2 linked regions of the Parashewanella spongiae genome follow. Each later gene encodes a partner of the first gene's protein in a complex. Links are inferred from orthologs where the notes say so. Each region holds a gene or a part of one and is shown on either strand. Other genes may lie near its edges.

Region 1 (6,846 bases):
ATAATCATTCGAACCATATTTACCTCGCACCGTATGCATATTTTCTCTATTGCTTATAAGACCACTTACTTGTTAAGTTCATTTCAACCTTCACTTCATTATAAGTTACCATGATGACGCCATATCAACCTATTAGCTGCAGCCTTTATGATCAAATCGAACTCGCCTGCATAAAAGGGAAAACCATCAAAATTGAACTACTTGATGGCAGTGAGATCACCGCCGTACCGAAAACAACTGAAACCCACTCTGACAAAAACGAGTATTTAGTGCTGACAAATGCTGAACAAGAGGTAAGTATTCGACTGGATTTAATCGCAATGCTTCATTTCTGCCTCTAAACTGAATGAATAGGCTCAAAAAGGCAGGAAGTGGATGAAAAATGAAATATCTATTCTGCACCTTAGTTTTATTACTTTTTCAGACAGCAAGTCTGGCGCACTAAACAGAAAAAATTCAGATATCCATTAACTTCGTCAATAAGTCAAACTGCTTCATGAGCAAGTTTGTCGCTTAGAATCAGAATTGCCACACATAAATTTAAACTCAGCAGGAGCTGCCGCTGCGTACTGTGTTACATGCAGCAACACAGTACGCCTAAGAAAATCAAATTTTTCATTAAGACATTGATCATTCAGGATTAAATTTTGTGCTTTTTGAGCGTTTACCTGTTTAAGACGTGAGCCATGAAGCTAAGGGATCTAGCGATTTAGAAAGTACCAATCTTTGTCATACCAGCGGAGGCTGGTATCCAGTGACTTTTATAGAAAAAACAAAGGCACGAGACTACCGACATACAAAACTGTCGTTACTTCGTTTCCAGCCTGCGTTGGAATGACGAGAACTCATCGGTATACTTTCTTCCGCAACTTTCCTAAGCCATCTAAGTGAGCGGCTCACAAAACAGAACAATGAACGCTCAAAAGCATCAAAGACAGTAACAACGATTGATGAACACAATAATTTTTATTCTGGGGGGAAGAAAAATTATCTCGGGTTAAAACTGAAAGATTGTCCGGCCAACGAAGCTTCAAGCATCAAGCCACCTTTCGCGACCGTGAAAACGGCCAAGCCGTTAATGTATTCACCCGCTGAGGCTTGTTTACCACCCGATTGTCCTGCCCCTACAGAATTACCTGTTGTACCAATTTGAGCATTGGCGCCTAAATTAATCGCAACGGCCGTGGCTTGTGCATTAAATTCGAAATTGCCACGAGTAAATGTGTCGTAAGCTTTTTTATCTTTAAAGAAAATGATTTCACTGTAAGCTTGCCCACCAATCTGAAACCCTATTGATAATTGTGTTAAGGTCGTATCACCAGTGTTTATTCCGGCTTGGTACACTTTACCTTGCCCATAGGCGCCACCAACTCCCAGCCCAGCTTTACCGACAGTAGGAAAAATGGCGTAACCATAAGCATTATTCAAATATCGCTGTGTTTCAGAGGCGTGAGAAAAATTATCTACGGCTTGTGAATAGCTGTCCGATGCAAAAGCGTTTGATATTGTTAAGTTAGTAACAATAAGGACAATAAGATATGTGATTCGATAATACGACTGCATGATGCTTACCTATTTATATTTAGAAACATTAACTCAGAATATCGACTATTCACTTTAGAGCTCTTTTTTTATGCATTCATGTCAGTTTAAATTCAGAAATCTTTACCTTGAATTACCTTAGATAAGAATGCCTTTTCATCTTGATTCAACACAGTTTCGTTCTGCTCTGATGCTTTAGCATCATGACTTGTATTCAATCCCGATTGATACCCAATAATAGTAAGCTGCTGTAAACGATAAATAGCTAACAAATACAAGGTTAACAATAAACTTAGTTGAATCGCAGTTTGAGCAAAAAGGACAAATTGATCGCCTAAAATAAACGATAAGCTCGCCAACAAACTCCGCACAAACCAATTTACTATCACGGCACTGGCTAAAATTAATAGCCAGCGTATAGTGACATCGGAAAGTGGTTCAGTGTTAATACTGAGTTGCTGTTTATATCGACGTATTAACTTCACGATACAAATAGAATAAATAATAACTTGAATCATCAACAGAACCGGTAACAAAACACCTAAAAAAGTCATGTTATGCATTGATTCACTCATTATAAAACTGGACAAGTTATAATGGGTTGTGGAGAAAAAAACCACACTAAGCGCCACTATTGCAGCTGGAACTAAGTGCCACACTAAGACACTAGAATGTGTCGCTGTAGGCAAAGTTTGGCGACAGTATTGATAAAGCAGCGGCATTAATAGAAAATAAATAGGGGTCATTAACGCCAATAATAAGTGCATTGGCAAAGGTGTGTTTTCACGGTTGAGCAACCCTGTAAAAAAGTAAACCGCTAAGGTGATAAATATCAAAAATTTCGTGTGATTTTTCGCACTGTCTGAATGTTTTTTCCAAATCAAGAACATAAAGGCAAGCACGACGCAGTGAATACCACCAATCAGTGATAACCACCAATACGCTTGATGCAAAAATTCCACTAACGAACTCAAATAGATACTCCAATTCAATTAAAAATGCTTAAAAATCATCATTTTTATTGATTATGATGACTAAATATCGAAAAACTTAGCAAAAATGCAAATAAACACTTGATTTTATAGTCACCATTGCTCTAAATATAGCCTTGACTGGTTAATTATTCGACTCTAACATTTCATCACCTTGGAATGTGAGCGAATTAACACATCAATGATTAACAACATTACTTGATAGAGGAAAGGATTTTGGTTAAATTTTTAGCACTGGTTGTAATCGTAGGGTTGGGATATTTTTTATACAACCGTGCCCGTCGCAAAGACAGCAGTGAAACTCTGCCAACCTCTGAAAAAGCCCCTACTCCTACAGAGACTGAAGAAGTCGTGGCTGTAGAAGATTCACCAAAGGCTGAAACTCAACACGAAGATGAACCTGAAGTCGCCGTGGTTGCTGAAGCTCCTCAGCTTGATTGGGCCGATGACAATTTAGTTAATGCCATGACTCAAGTGAATAGATCTGACGATTCAAACCAACAATACCAAGGCATGCTCTCGGCCATTGCTGTGTGTTATAAGCAACGCAAAACACAGCAATATTTGATCTTTGGCTATTCATTGAGTCAGCAATATCAAACTCTGTTTGGGCAGCAGGAATCATCAGCCAAACTAAATGGCACAGGTTTTATGCAATTAGCCACACTTGCCACAGATAATGGCGATTTCGATTTGGCCATCAATTTGTGTCAACAAGCCTTGGATAACGACTTATCTGACGGCACCGTGACCGGATTCGAAGGTCGTATCAAGCGCATACAACAAGCGCAAAAGAAAGCAGCTCAATAAAGCAAATACAGCCGTTCCATTGAAGGGTATAATCCATCACTAATTTATACGCCCAAATACTTTTCAATGGAACTTTAAGTGGCCAATCCTTTACTCAAATTTAACCTTCGCCATATTCAACTCGACACAGAATCAATGAACCTTCAATTTCAAGCCGACATTGATTTTGAACAGTTCGACTTATTTGCTGATGTTTTCATTCAATCTATTGATTGTCGCTTAATAGAAAAACACTGGGGCGCAGATCGTCATCAATGGCTTATCAATTTCGAAGGTTGTTATATTTCACTCAACTATGAATTTTACGGTGACTGCTGCTGGCTGAGCGTCGAGCAAGCGTCTGATATGGAAACTTTACGCTTTTTGTCCGGTCTAATTCAAAATGCTATTGTTGAACCCTTGGCTGAAACATCGCCACCAGACGCGGAGAGTGCAAATGAATAATGACACATTATCTGTTGAAGGCAATTACGGCAATCAACACTCGGATAGCATCATCCAAACGCCTGAAATCAATGATGTGCCAAGTGCAGGCTTCCATTACCAATCTCTCACTCCCGATAGCATTCTTGATGCCATCGAAAGCATAGGTATTTATCCTGAAACAGGGCTATTGGCATTAAACAGTTATGAAAACCGCGTCTACCAATTTCGCAGTGATGATGGCAAACGCTATGTCGTAAAGTTCTACCGTCCCGAACGTTGGAGCGACAAGCAAATCATAGAAGAACATGAGTTTTCGTACGAAATCGCTGACGCTGAAGTGCCACTTGCTTTGCCACTCACCATCAATGGCACCACGTTACATGAACATAATGGGTTCAAATTTTCGTTATTCCCCTCTATTGGTGGGCGTAATTTTGAAGTCGACAATTTAGAACATTTGGAAATCGTTGGTCATTTTATCGGGCGCTTGCATCAATGTTCTATGCGTCAAGATTTTGATCACCGTCCCATGTTAACTCCTAAAAACATGGGTGATGATGCCATTGCTTGGTTAAGAGACTCTGGTCATATTCCTCAATCACTTGCCGAGCCATTTTTTACCATTGTTGAGCATGTTCTATCCGAAGCGAAAAGCATTTGGATGAATATTGATTGTCAACACATTCGACTACACGGTGACCTGCACCCCGGCAACATTTTATGGACGCCCGATGGTCCTGGATTTGTGGATCTCGATGACGCTCGCAGCGGCCCAGCAATCCAAGATCTATGGATGATGCTCACTGGCGATCGCACACAACAAACCATGCAATTAGAAATTCTGCTCGAAGCTTATGAAGACTTTTGCGAGTTTGATACTCAGCAATTAAAACTGATCGAACCTTTGAGAGCACTAAGAATGTTGTATTACAATGCATGGATCAGTCGACGTTGGGACGATCCAGCATTTCCAATGCATTTTCCATGGTTTAATACTGAAAAATATTGGGAACAACAAATTTTAGCCTTTAAAGAGCAGCTGTCGGCATTGAATGAACCACCATTAACCTTAATCCCTTACTGAATTTGTAACAATTTCAGTAGCAAATTTCGTGAAATTTACTTGAGTTAATAGGTAAAAACGTATTATGTTATCGGCAATTATACAGTTCCGTTCGGTAATGAAGTTCCAACTTACATAAAATAGGATACCAAATGAAAAAGATATTATTCATGGCTGCGGCTTTATTTTTAGTCCCTATGCTCTCACAAGCAGCGCAGTATAAAGAAGGCGTCCATTACACCGTTATTCATGACGGGGCAGAAACTGCCAAGCCAGAAATCAAAGAATACTTTTCATTTCTTTGTGGTCATTGTTTTAACTTCTACCAAACCGTACTTCCAAAGCTTAAAAAAGGCTTACCAGAAGGCGTGACATTCAAACAATCACATGTTGACTTCCTTGGCGGTAAAGTGGGTGTCGAACTCACTAAAGCTTTTGCTGTGGCTTATCAGCTCAATATTTCAGCCAAAATGGAAAAAGCATTTTTCAATGCAATTCATGTACAACGTAAACGTTTAGTATCAGCAGATGATATTCGCCAAGTCTTTATTAGCAATGGTGTAGACGCGAAAAAATATGATGCCGCGGCGAGTTCATTTATGGTGAATGCACAGGCTAAAAAAATGGGCCAAGATGCACGAAAAGCTAAAGTAACGGGTGTACCCGATCTTGTCGTCAACGGTAAATACCGCATTGAAAAAGGCGCGATTAAATCGTGGGATGATTACCTAGCGATTGCGTTTTATTTAGCAAAAAAATAAGTAATACTCATATATATCAATTAGGGAGCTCAGGCTCCCTTTTTTACACTTATCGTTATTTCTATTCCAAGAACAAAAGATGAAACGCTCATTGACAGCACCACTCATAATAATCATATTGTCATTACTTCCAGCAATGTCGCACGCTACTGAATTCAAGCAAGGCGTTCATTATCAAGCGATTGATAACCCATCAGTTACATCCACACCAACGTTTACTGAATACTTTTCATTTTTTTGTGCTCAGTGCTACCGATTTTCAAAAACGTTCGCACCTGTTGTCCGCAAGAAACTGCCTACAAACATCAAATTTAGACAAGTGCATGTTGACGGCTCTCAGGTCACGAATGAACTCAGTAAAGCCTATGTACTTGCAGAGCGGCTCCACAAAGACATTGAAGTTGAAACTGTTTTATTCGATGCAATTCATCAACACAAAGATCGTCCAAAGAATATCGAGGACGTTCTCAAATTAGTCACCCAATCAAGCCTTAATGATAAAAGCTACGCACAAGTTAATTCATTTACCGTTAATTCAGCCGTTGCCGCGAACCGAGCCGAAGTAAAGCACTTTAACATCACCGTCATCCCCACCCTCATCGTCAACGGCAAATACCAAATTAATTATTCATCGCTTAAATCAGAACAGCAACTGATTGAGTTAGTGACGTATTTAGTGGCTAAATAGACAGTTTTTGTCGGTAGTCTAGTGCCTTTTTCTTGTTCGAAGACAGTCGCTGGATACCAGCCCACTCTTGTATGACATATTATAGGTTTGCTTACGCAGAGCTCAGCTAAAATGAGGAAGTTAAATGAAGTTTGCTCAAACTCGGTTTCAAGATAATTTTTCACGTTTTTACGAAGCATTTTGTTATATCTGTTATTTAACCTTTGTGGCTGTCATTCTTAATTATGTATTTTCTATTGATTCCAGTTTTGTTAAGCAGGAAATATTTATTGTCATTATATTTACGATTGGCACTTTCATTTACATCAAAATTAAATTTAAGTCGGGTTCTCACTCATTAGAAATTGATGAAAATAAAATTATATTTAAAGATGAAAGGTTCATTACAGAAATAAAGAAGGCTGATTTTCAAGGTTATCGGATTACTACGCTCATGCCACATCGAGTAGTGATAAAAAACAAAATCTACGGTAAAACCTCTTTCAGTTATTATGCTTTTTCGCCCAAACAACGTAAAAAGATTTTCGATTTATTGAATAATTATTACTAACCAGAATTCAGGGC
Region 2 (6,869 bases), 2.1 Mb from region 1 along the record:
CAAAAGAAGAACGACAGCAACTTAACGAGGAAGAACTCGAAAACTTCCGCGGCTTTTTACGTAATCTTCTGTTACATGCTGGTGTAGGTACGGCTCTTGGTGGTGTTTGTACCATGGTCGGTGAACCTCAAAACTTGATTATCGCGGCACAAGCAAACTGGGGATTCGGTGAGTTCGCACTTAGAATGTCACCAGTCACTTTTCCTGTTTTTATCGCTGGTATTATTACTTGTGGTTTGGTAGAGAAATTCAAGATTTGTGGCTATGGTGTTCAATTACCAGAGGCTGTTCACAAAATCTTATCAGATTACGCAGAACATGAAGACCGAACTAGAACACAAAAAGATAAAGTTAAACTAATTGTCCAAGCTCTTGTAGGCGTATGGTTAGTTGTTGGTTTAGCATTCCATCTTGCTTCTGTAGGTCTCATTGGATTGTCTGTAATCATAATTAATACCGCGTTTAACGGAATCACAGATGAACATGCATTAGGGAAAGCATTTGAAGAAGCTTTACCTTTCACAGCATTATTAGCTGTCTTCTTTGCTATTGTTGGTGTAATTATTGACCAACAACTATTTGGACCAGTGATTCAATGGGCTCTGAGTTTCGAAGGAAACACTCAGCTTGTTGTTTTTTATATTGCAAATGGTTTGTTATCGATGGTAAGTGATAATGTTTTTGTAGGTACGGTATACATTAATGAAGTTAAAACGGCTCTGATTAATGGTCAAATTACAAGAGACCAATTCGATTTACTTGCAGTGGCCATTAACACGGGTACAAACTTACCTTCAGTAGCAACTCCAAATGGACAAGCAGCCTTTTTATTCTTATTGACTTCGGCATTAGCTCCACTTATACGTTTATCTTATGGTCGTATGGTTTGGATGGCATTACCTTACACAATTGTTTTATCTATTGTTGGCGTAATGTGTATTCAAATGGGATTACTGGAAGATCTCACTCAGTATTTTTATGATTCACAATTATTAATGCATCATACGGTGAGCGAAGTTTTAGAAACGGCGGTTTCTAGCCATTAACATTTAAATTGTGTTGATATCGATAATATTAGCCCTCCAATTGGAGGGCTATTTGTAAACGGAGCTTGATTTGAACCAGTTAACTATTTTCTCTCAAAAAAGAATATCATGGCTGTTATTAATTGGAACCGCATTGGGATTAGAAATAACCGCTCTTTGGTTTCAGTACTTCATGAAGCTTGATCCGTGTGTGATGTGCATATATCAACGACTCGCCATTTTTGGAATCTTTGCAGCAGGGTTTATTGGTTTTATAAACCCAAAATCTAGGGCATTTAGGAGCATTGGGGTTTTATTGTGGGGAGTAAGTGCTGCTTGGGGCTTGAAAGTTGCCATTGAGCTTGTTCAGCTACAATCTAACCCATCTCCATTCGCTACTTGTTCATTTTTACCTGAGTTTCCAAATTGGATGCCACTTCATGAGTGGTTACCTTCTGTCTTTATGCCTACCGGCATGTGTAGCGATAGTCCTTGGAGTTTATTTAATGTAACCATGGGAGAATGGATGGTAGTGGTATTTATCATTTATATAATAACTTTTGGACTATTTTCTCTGCCTTCATTATTTGGATCTCTCAGAAAAGATTAACGAATAGCTCTAGAGTACTAACCTTATGGTTGTTAGTACTCTTTTATTCTATAAACTCTAAAGGCCAAGAAACTATGTGATTTTCAATATCGTCGATTTTTGTTTTGCAAACGGCCTTTCCTCTTACAGACATACCCTTTTTATGCATTTCACTCTTTGAGCCTGTGATAAGTGGATGCCAACTTGGAAGCTTTTGCCCTAAATATAAACGTTTATATGCGCAACTTTCAGGAAGCCAATCTAATTCAGGCAAATCTTGGATCTTAATAACGGTACACTCTGGAATTATACTCAAACGATTTTTGTATTTTTTACAACTACACTGTTTGAGGTTTAGGAGTTTGCAGGCCGAATTTGTATAGTAAAGTTTTTCTGTATCATCATCGATGAGTTTGTTTAAACAGCATTTTCCACAACCATCACATAATGATTCCCACTCTTCAGTAGACATTTCAGCAAGTGATTTTGATTCCCAGAACGGCATAATAGTTTTTTATAATGAAAAAAGGATAAATATATTACTACAAAACATCATCCTTTACCCCAACATAGAAATAAAAATTAAAATTGGATAGTCATGTTTCAGTTTGTAGTTGCTGCTTGCTTCGCCATTTCTTGATGGAGGCATTTAGGCGCTCAGAAAGAAAGAGGACGCTTAGGCTTTTATAATCATCAAAATTAGGCCATGTTTTGATGATTTTATAATTTTTATAAATTAAAAAATGACGGTCTTTTGTGTTAGCAGGTGTAAGGAAAGTGGCTAAAACATCAGGGCGGTTTGGAAGAGGACTTCCGGTAAACTTTGTAACGCCAAGTTTTCCCCATTGGGCGAAACTTTTAGTGCCGAGGTAACTATCTTTTGGCTCTGTTAAATTGCTTTTAATCTTAACTTGCCTTCCCCAAGTTAGAGAGTTATCCCAACCTGACTGCTGTAAAAAATAGGCAATAGTAGCAAAGCTGTCTAACTTATTATGCCAAATATCAAATTTACCGTCAGAGTCCCAGTCTTGACCGTATTTCTCAAAAAACTTAGGAGATATTTTTAACTGTCCCATTAAGCCGTTATGATCACTATTCAGTTCTTCGATACTCACCATATTTCTATTTAATGCCTCTGCGGCAGCAAGATATTGATTTCTGTCAAAATCAGACTGGCTAATAAAAGCTTTTGATAACATTACTGATAAAACGGAAAAGGAATCTAAGCTGGTACCCGCGTTTGAAAGTTCCCCCCACAATGCAAGAATAAATCGTGGTTGAACTTGGTAATGTTCACCAATTTCTGTGAGCTGCTGATGGTAGGTAATAAATAAATTAAGTAACTTGTCTACTTTTTCATCCGCAAGTGATTTGGTTAAAAAATCTTCGAAATGTACTTCAGAACTAGAATCGGCATTATTATTTATTACTTTTTTTCGAAAATATTTTAATTTTTCTTCAATTATAGAAATCGTTTGCTCTGTTACACCTAGCTGTATTGCTTCTTGATTTATAGAATCTGCGTATTGTCGAAAACTTTGTTCTTCAGCTGAAAGTGAGTGAGCAAGAAGTAAACTTGTACAGAATAACCCCGATCTTATTGTTCTAATAACTGCCATATATAAACCGTCCATGTATAACAAATTAAGCATTGGGTTATTGTCATTAAGTAAACAATATAAAGTGGTCAAGCTTAATTATTATAATACTTAAGTATGAATACTAGCGTAACGACAGTGTAAAACAACATGTTTTTGTTGAAATTAGTGACGAGGTTAGCTTTAAAAACCAATAATCATGATGGGTAAATATTGTCATACCCACCAATTTGGTGTGCTCTAGGCCTCTACCCCAAGCTCTTTCCGGTGAATGTCCAGTAAGTTTTCTTTTGGAGGTGGAATTTGTAAGTAAAACCCTTTGTTAAGAATTTCTTCTTTTACTCTGTTTATGTCAGCAATGCCTAACTTTTCTCTTTTACTGAGAGGCAAAAGCATGAGTAATTGAGGAGTACCAAACATTGCTAATAAAGGCTCTGGCACATTATCAAACTGCCCTTTTTTCTCTATAAAAAGATATGTTTCTTCTTTTAAACTACTTTTATAAACAGCACATATCATATTTGTCTACAAATCCCTAGGTTACAGCTTGCCAGTTAATGGTTCACACTATAACATGATGCTATAAAAAAATAATCTGAATCAGTATAATATCTGATGAAATTCAGGAGCGCGTAAGCCGGGATGCTAGAATCAAATCTCGAGTTAAAGGGTTCATCCTTTACTTTATCTGTTCTTCATTTAAAAAGTTCAGATTTGCAGCTGTTATCTAGAGAGTTAGATAACAAGCTTAATCAGGCACCTCAATTTTTTTTGGGTGCACCACTAGTGTTAAACTTCTCACTTATCGATAATGATAATTTTGATCTGATAGCATTAAGAGATATCTTATCGAATAAAAAACTTGTTATTGTAGGGATTACAGGTGCTGCACAATCCATTAATCAGCAAGCTAAATCAATTGGTCTTGCGATTATGAAATCCGGAAAATCAGTTAATTGCCCTCCTCCACCTGCAAGAACAACAATGTTAGTCAAAAAAACAGTTCGTTCAGGTCAGCAAATATATGCAAAAAATGCTGATCTCATCGTTATTGGTGCAGTGAGTAATGGGGCTGAAGTTATCGCTGATGGGAATATTCATATTTATGGAGCCCTACGTGGCAAAGCAATGGCTGGGGCTTCTGGTGATGAACACTCTATAATCATTGCAAAAAAAACTGAAGCTGAACTTGTTTCTATTGCTGGTCAGTATTGGTTAACAGAAAGTTTACAAGAGCATTGCGATGGGCTATCAGCTTGCATTCGCTTAAAAAATAAATCTTTAATTATTGAATCTTTAGCACTTTAGTTGCTAAATAAGGAAAAATATATGGCACAAATCATTGTTGTCACATCCGGAAAAGGTGGCGTCGGAAAGACCACCTCCAGTGCTGCGATTGCAACTGGTTTAGCTATGAAAGGCAATAGAACTGTAGTTATTGATTTTGATATTGGTTTACGGAACCTTGATTTAGTAATGGGTTGTGAACGGCGCGTAGTTTATGATTTTGTCAATGTTATCAATCAAGAAGCAAATCTCAATCAAGCTCTGATAAAAGATAAGCGCTGTGAAAATCTATTTATTTTGCCTGCTTCACAGACTCGTGATAAGGATGCTCTAACGAAAGAAGGTGTTGGTCGAATATTAGATGAATTGTCAAAACAATTCGATTATATTGTTTGTGATTCGCCAGCAGGGATTGAGCAAGGCGCAATGATGGCTTTATATTTTACAGATATTGCCATTGTAACAACAAACCCTGAAGTTAGCTCTGTACGAGATTCAGACAGAATTTTAGGGATGCTACAAAGTAAATCTCGAAGAGCAGAACAGAACCTTGAACCCATTAAAGAATTTTTACTTTTAACTCGCTATTCACCATCTAGAGTAAAATCTGGGGAAATGCTTAGTGTTGATGATGTATCTGAAATTCTTGCTATTCCATTACTCGGTGTAATTCCGGAATCTCAAGCTGTTCTCAAAGCTTCTAATTCGGGAGTTCCTGTAATTTTAGATGAAGCTAGTGACGCAGGACTTGCATACTCTGACGCTGTTGCTCGTTTATTAGGTGAAAATTTGCCTTTGCGATTTGTAGAAGAACAAAAGAAAGGATTATTAAAAAGGATATTTGGAAGCTAAATTATGTCTCTTATTGATTATTTTAAAATAAATAAAAAATCCTCCTCGGCATCTTTAGCCAAGGAAAGATTACAAATTATTGTTGCTCATCAAAGAGGAGCGCAAAGTACACCTGATTACTTTCCTAAGATGAAACAGGAAATTGTTGAAGTTATCAGAAAATACGTACAGATATCCGAGGATCAAGTCTCAGTTCACGTAGATCAAAATGATGAAAATCTTTCTGTGCTTGAGTTAAATGTTACTCTCCCCGACGGGGTGAAATAACTAATTTGTTAAACATTAAAGCTTGAACAGTTTTCAAGCTTTAATGTGTTTAATTTCAGAAACGATCTTCTTTTTTAGTTCCACAACGTCCCTCACCACACTTACCTTCTGCAGACATGCTTCCTCCACATTTGCTTTCATGTGCTGTCTTTCCTCCACACTTTCCTTCACCACTTTTTGCGGCTTTTCCTGTCATTTTTTCTCCACATTTACCTTCACCACACTTTCCCTTATGAGAACTCATGGATCCACATCTACCTTCACCACATTTGCCTTGTTGTGAAAGCTTTCCGCCACAACTTCCTTCGTGCCCTTTTTTCCCTCCGCAGTTCCCTTCTCTTGTCTTAACCCCAGTTCCTATTTGATTTCCACATGATCCCATGTAAAGTACTTTAGTTTGATCTTTGGTAATATTTTGAAACTTGAATCCTATGCTGGTTGAATGGGCATAAGGACAGAGCGCTACAGTGCCAATAGTTAGAACAATAACTTTTTGAATATGCGATTTCATAGCAGTACCTATTTTAAATAAGGACAGTTGCGGAAGAAAGTATACCGATGAGTTCTCGTCACTCCAGCGCAGGCTGGAAACAAAGTAACGACAGTTTTGTATCTCGGTAGTCTAGTGCCTTTGCTGGCATGACAAAGATTGGTACTTTCTAAATCGCTAGATCCCTAAGTGTGCAGTAAAACCAATCCTTACTCAAATTTGATCTACTCAGTGCTCTATCAGCGAGCACAATACAAACCTAATTGGAAGTGTCACAGCTGTTCTACATCAAGCCAATTAGATGATGTAGTTTGGTCGCTGGTAAGCTCCTAAAGGGCAAGAAGGAAGAAGGCCATTACTGCGTTACAAGTTTTTATATTATCCCGCTAGTATTGCAAACTTGCGCCTTGTACTGAAAGCCTTTCGCTCTTACTGAGCGATCACTATTGAATGTGGATTGGTCTAACACCTTACAATCAAAGTAATATACAAATAAGTCTCTGTCTTACAGCCAGTTTGAATAATGTATAGATTAAAAGTCTAATACAAAAAAACGTTAAGATTAAATAGGGTTGGGAATATCAATAAAATGATGTTCAAGACCAAATTGATTTGCTAAATGCTCACCCAAGGCTTGTACTCCATATTTCTCTGTCGCGTGATGTCCAGCCCCAAAGTAGTGAATGGTTTGCTCGGTAGCACTGTGAAAGGTTCTCTCAGATGCCTCACCACTGATAAAAGCATCAATGTTGAGGTTTGCA

The links.
Region 2: the proteins of E2I05_RS19240 (region 1) and dsbB are in contact, whole or in part, in a solved structure (PDB 2HI7), measured with the Escherichia coli proteins. The link is inferred for Parashewanella spongiae from one-to-one orthologs.

What each region holds. Positions count from the first base shown.
Region 1 is NZ_CP037952.1:4,871,529-4,878,374, forward strand. The notes cover bases 3,938-6,789. They hold E2I05_RS19240 (thiol:disulfide interchange protein DsbA/DsbL), read left to right. Parts: upstream 3,938-4,985; coding sequence 4,986-5,594; downstream 5,595-6,789. Other genes in these bases: E2I05_RS19235 (serine/threonine protein kinase), read left to right, coding at 3,938-4,854; E2I05_RS19245 (thiol:disulfide interchange protein DsbA/DsbL), read left to right, coding at 5,674-6,282; E2I05_RS19250 (hypothetical protein), read left to right, coding at 6,407-6,789. Also shown: E2I05_RS19205 (DUF1223 domain-containing protein), read right to left, coding at 1-17; E2I05_RS19210 (Rho-binding antiterminator), read left to right, coding at 111-341; E2I05_RS19215 (lipid-binding SYLF domain-containing protein), read right to left, coding at 988-1,563; E2I05_RS19220 (hypothetical protein), read right to left, coding at 1,656-2,516; E2I05_RS19225 (hypothetical protein), read left to right, coding at 2,751-3,344; E2I05_RS19230 (DUF3630 family protein), read left to right, coding at 3,423-3,788; more of E2I05_RS19235, read left to right, coding at 3,781-3,937; more of E2I05_RS19250, read left to right, coding at 6,790-6,832. UniProt on the Escherichia coli protein: Required for disulfide bond formation in some periplasmic proteins such as PhoA or OmpA. Acts by transferring its disulfide bond to other proteins and is reduced in the process. DsbA is reoxidized by DsbB. Required for pilus biogenesis.
Region 2 is NZ_CP037952.1:2,725,937-2,732,805, reverse strand. The notes cover bases 1-2,875. They hold dsbB (disulfide bond formation protein DsbB), read left to right. Parts: upstream 1-1,116; coding sequence 1,117-1,635; downstream 1,636-2,875. Other genes in these bases: E2I05_RS10665 (lytic murein transglycosylase), read right to left, coding at 2,211-2,875; E2I05_RS10670 (YcgN family cysteine cluster protein), read right to left, coding at 1,679-2,119; nhaB (sodium/proton antiporter NhaB), read left to right, coding at 1-1,046. Outside these bases: more of E2I05_RS10665, read right to left, coding at 2,876-3,233; E2I05_RS10660 (YcgL domain-containing protein), read right to left, coding at 3,453-3,731; septum site-determining protein MinC, read left to right, coding at 3,855-4,520; septum site-determining protein MinD, read left to right, coding at 4,542-5,351; cell division topological specificity factor MinE, read left to right, coding at 5,355-5,618; E2I05_RS10640 (HvfA family oxazolone/thioamide-modified RiPP metallophore), read right to left, coding at 5,674-6,129; E2I05_RS10635 (Nif3-like dinuclear metal center hexameric protein), read right to left, coding at 6,671-6,869. UniProt on the Escherichia coli protein: Required for disulfide bond formation in some periplasmic proteins such as PhoA or OmpA. Acts by oxidizing the DsbA protein.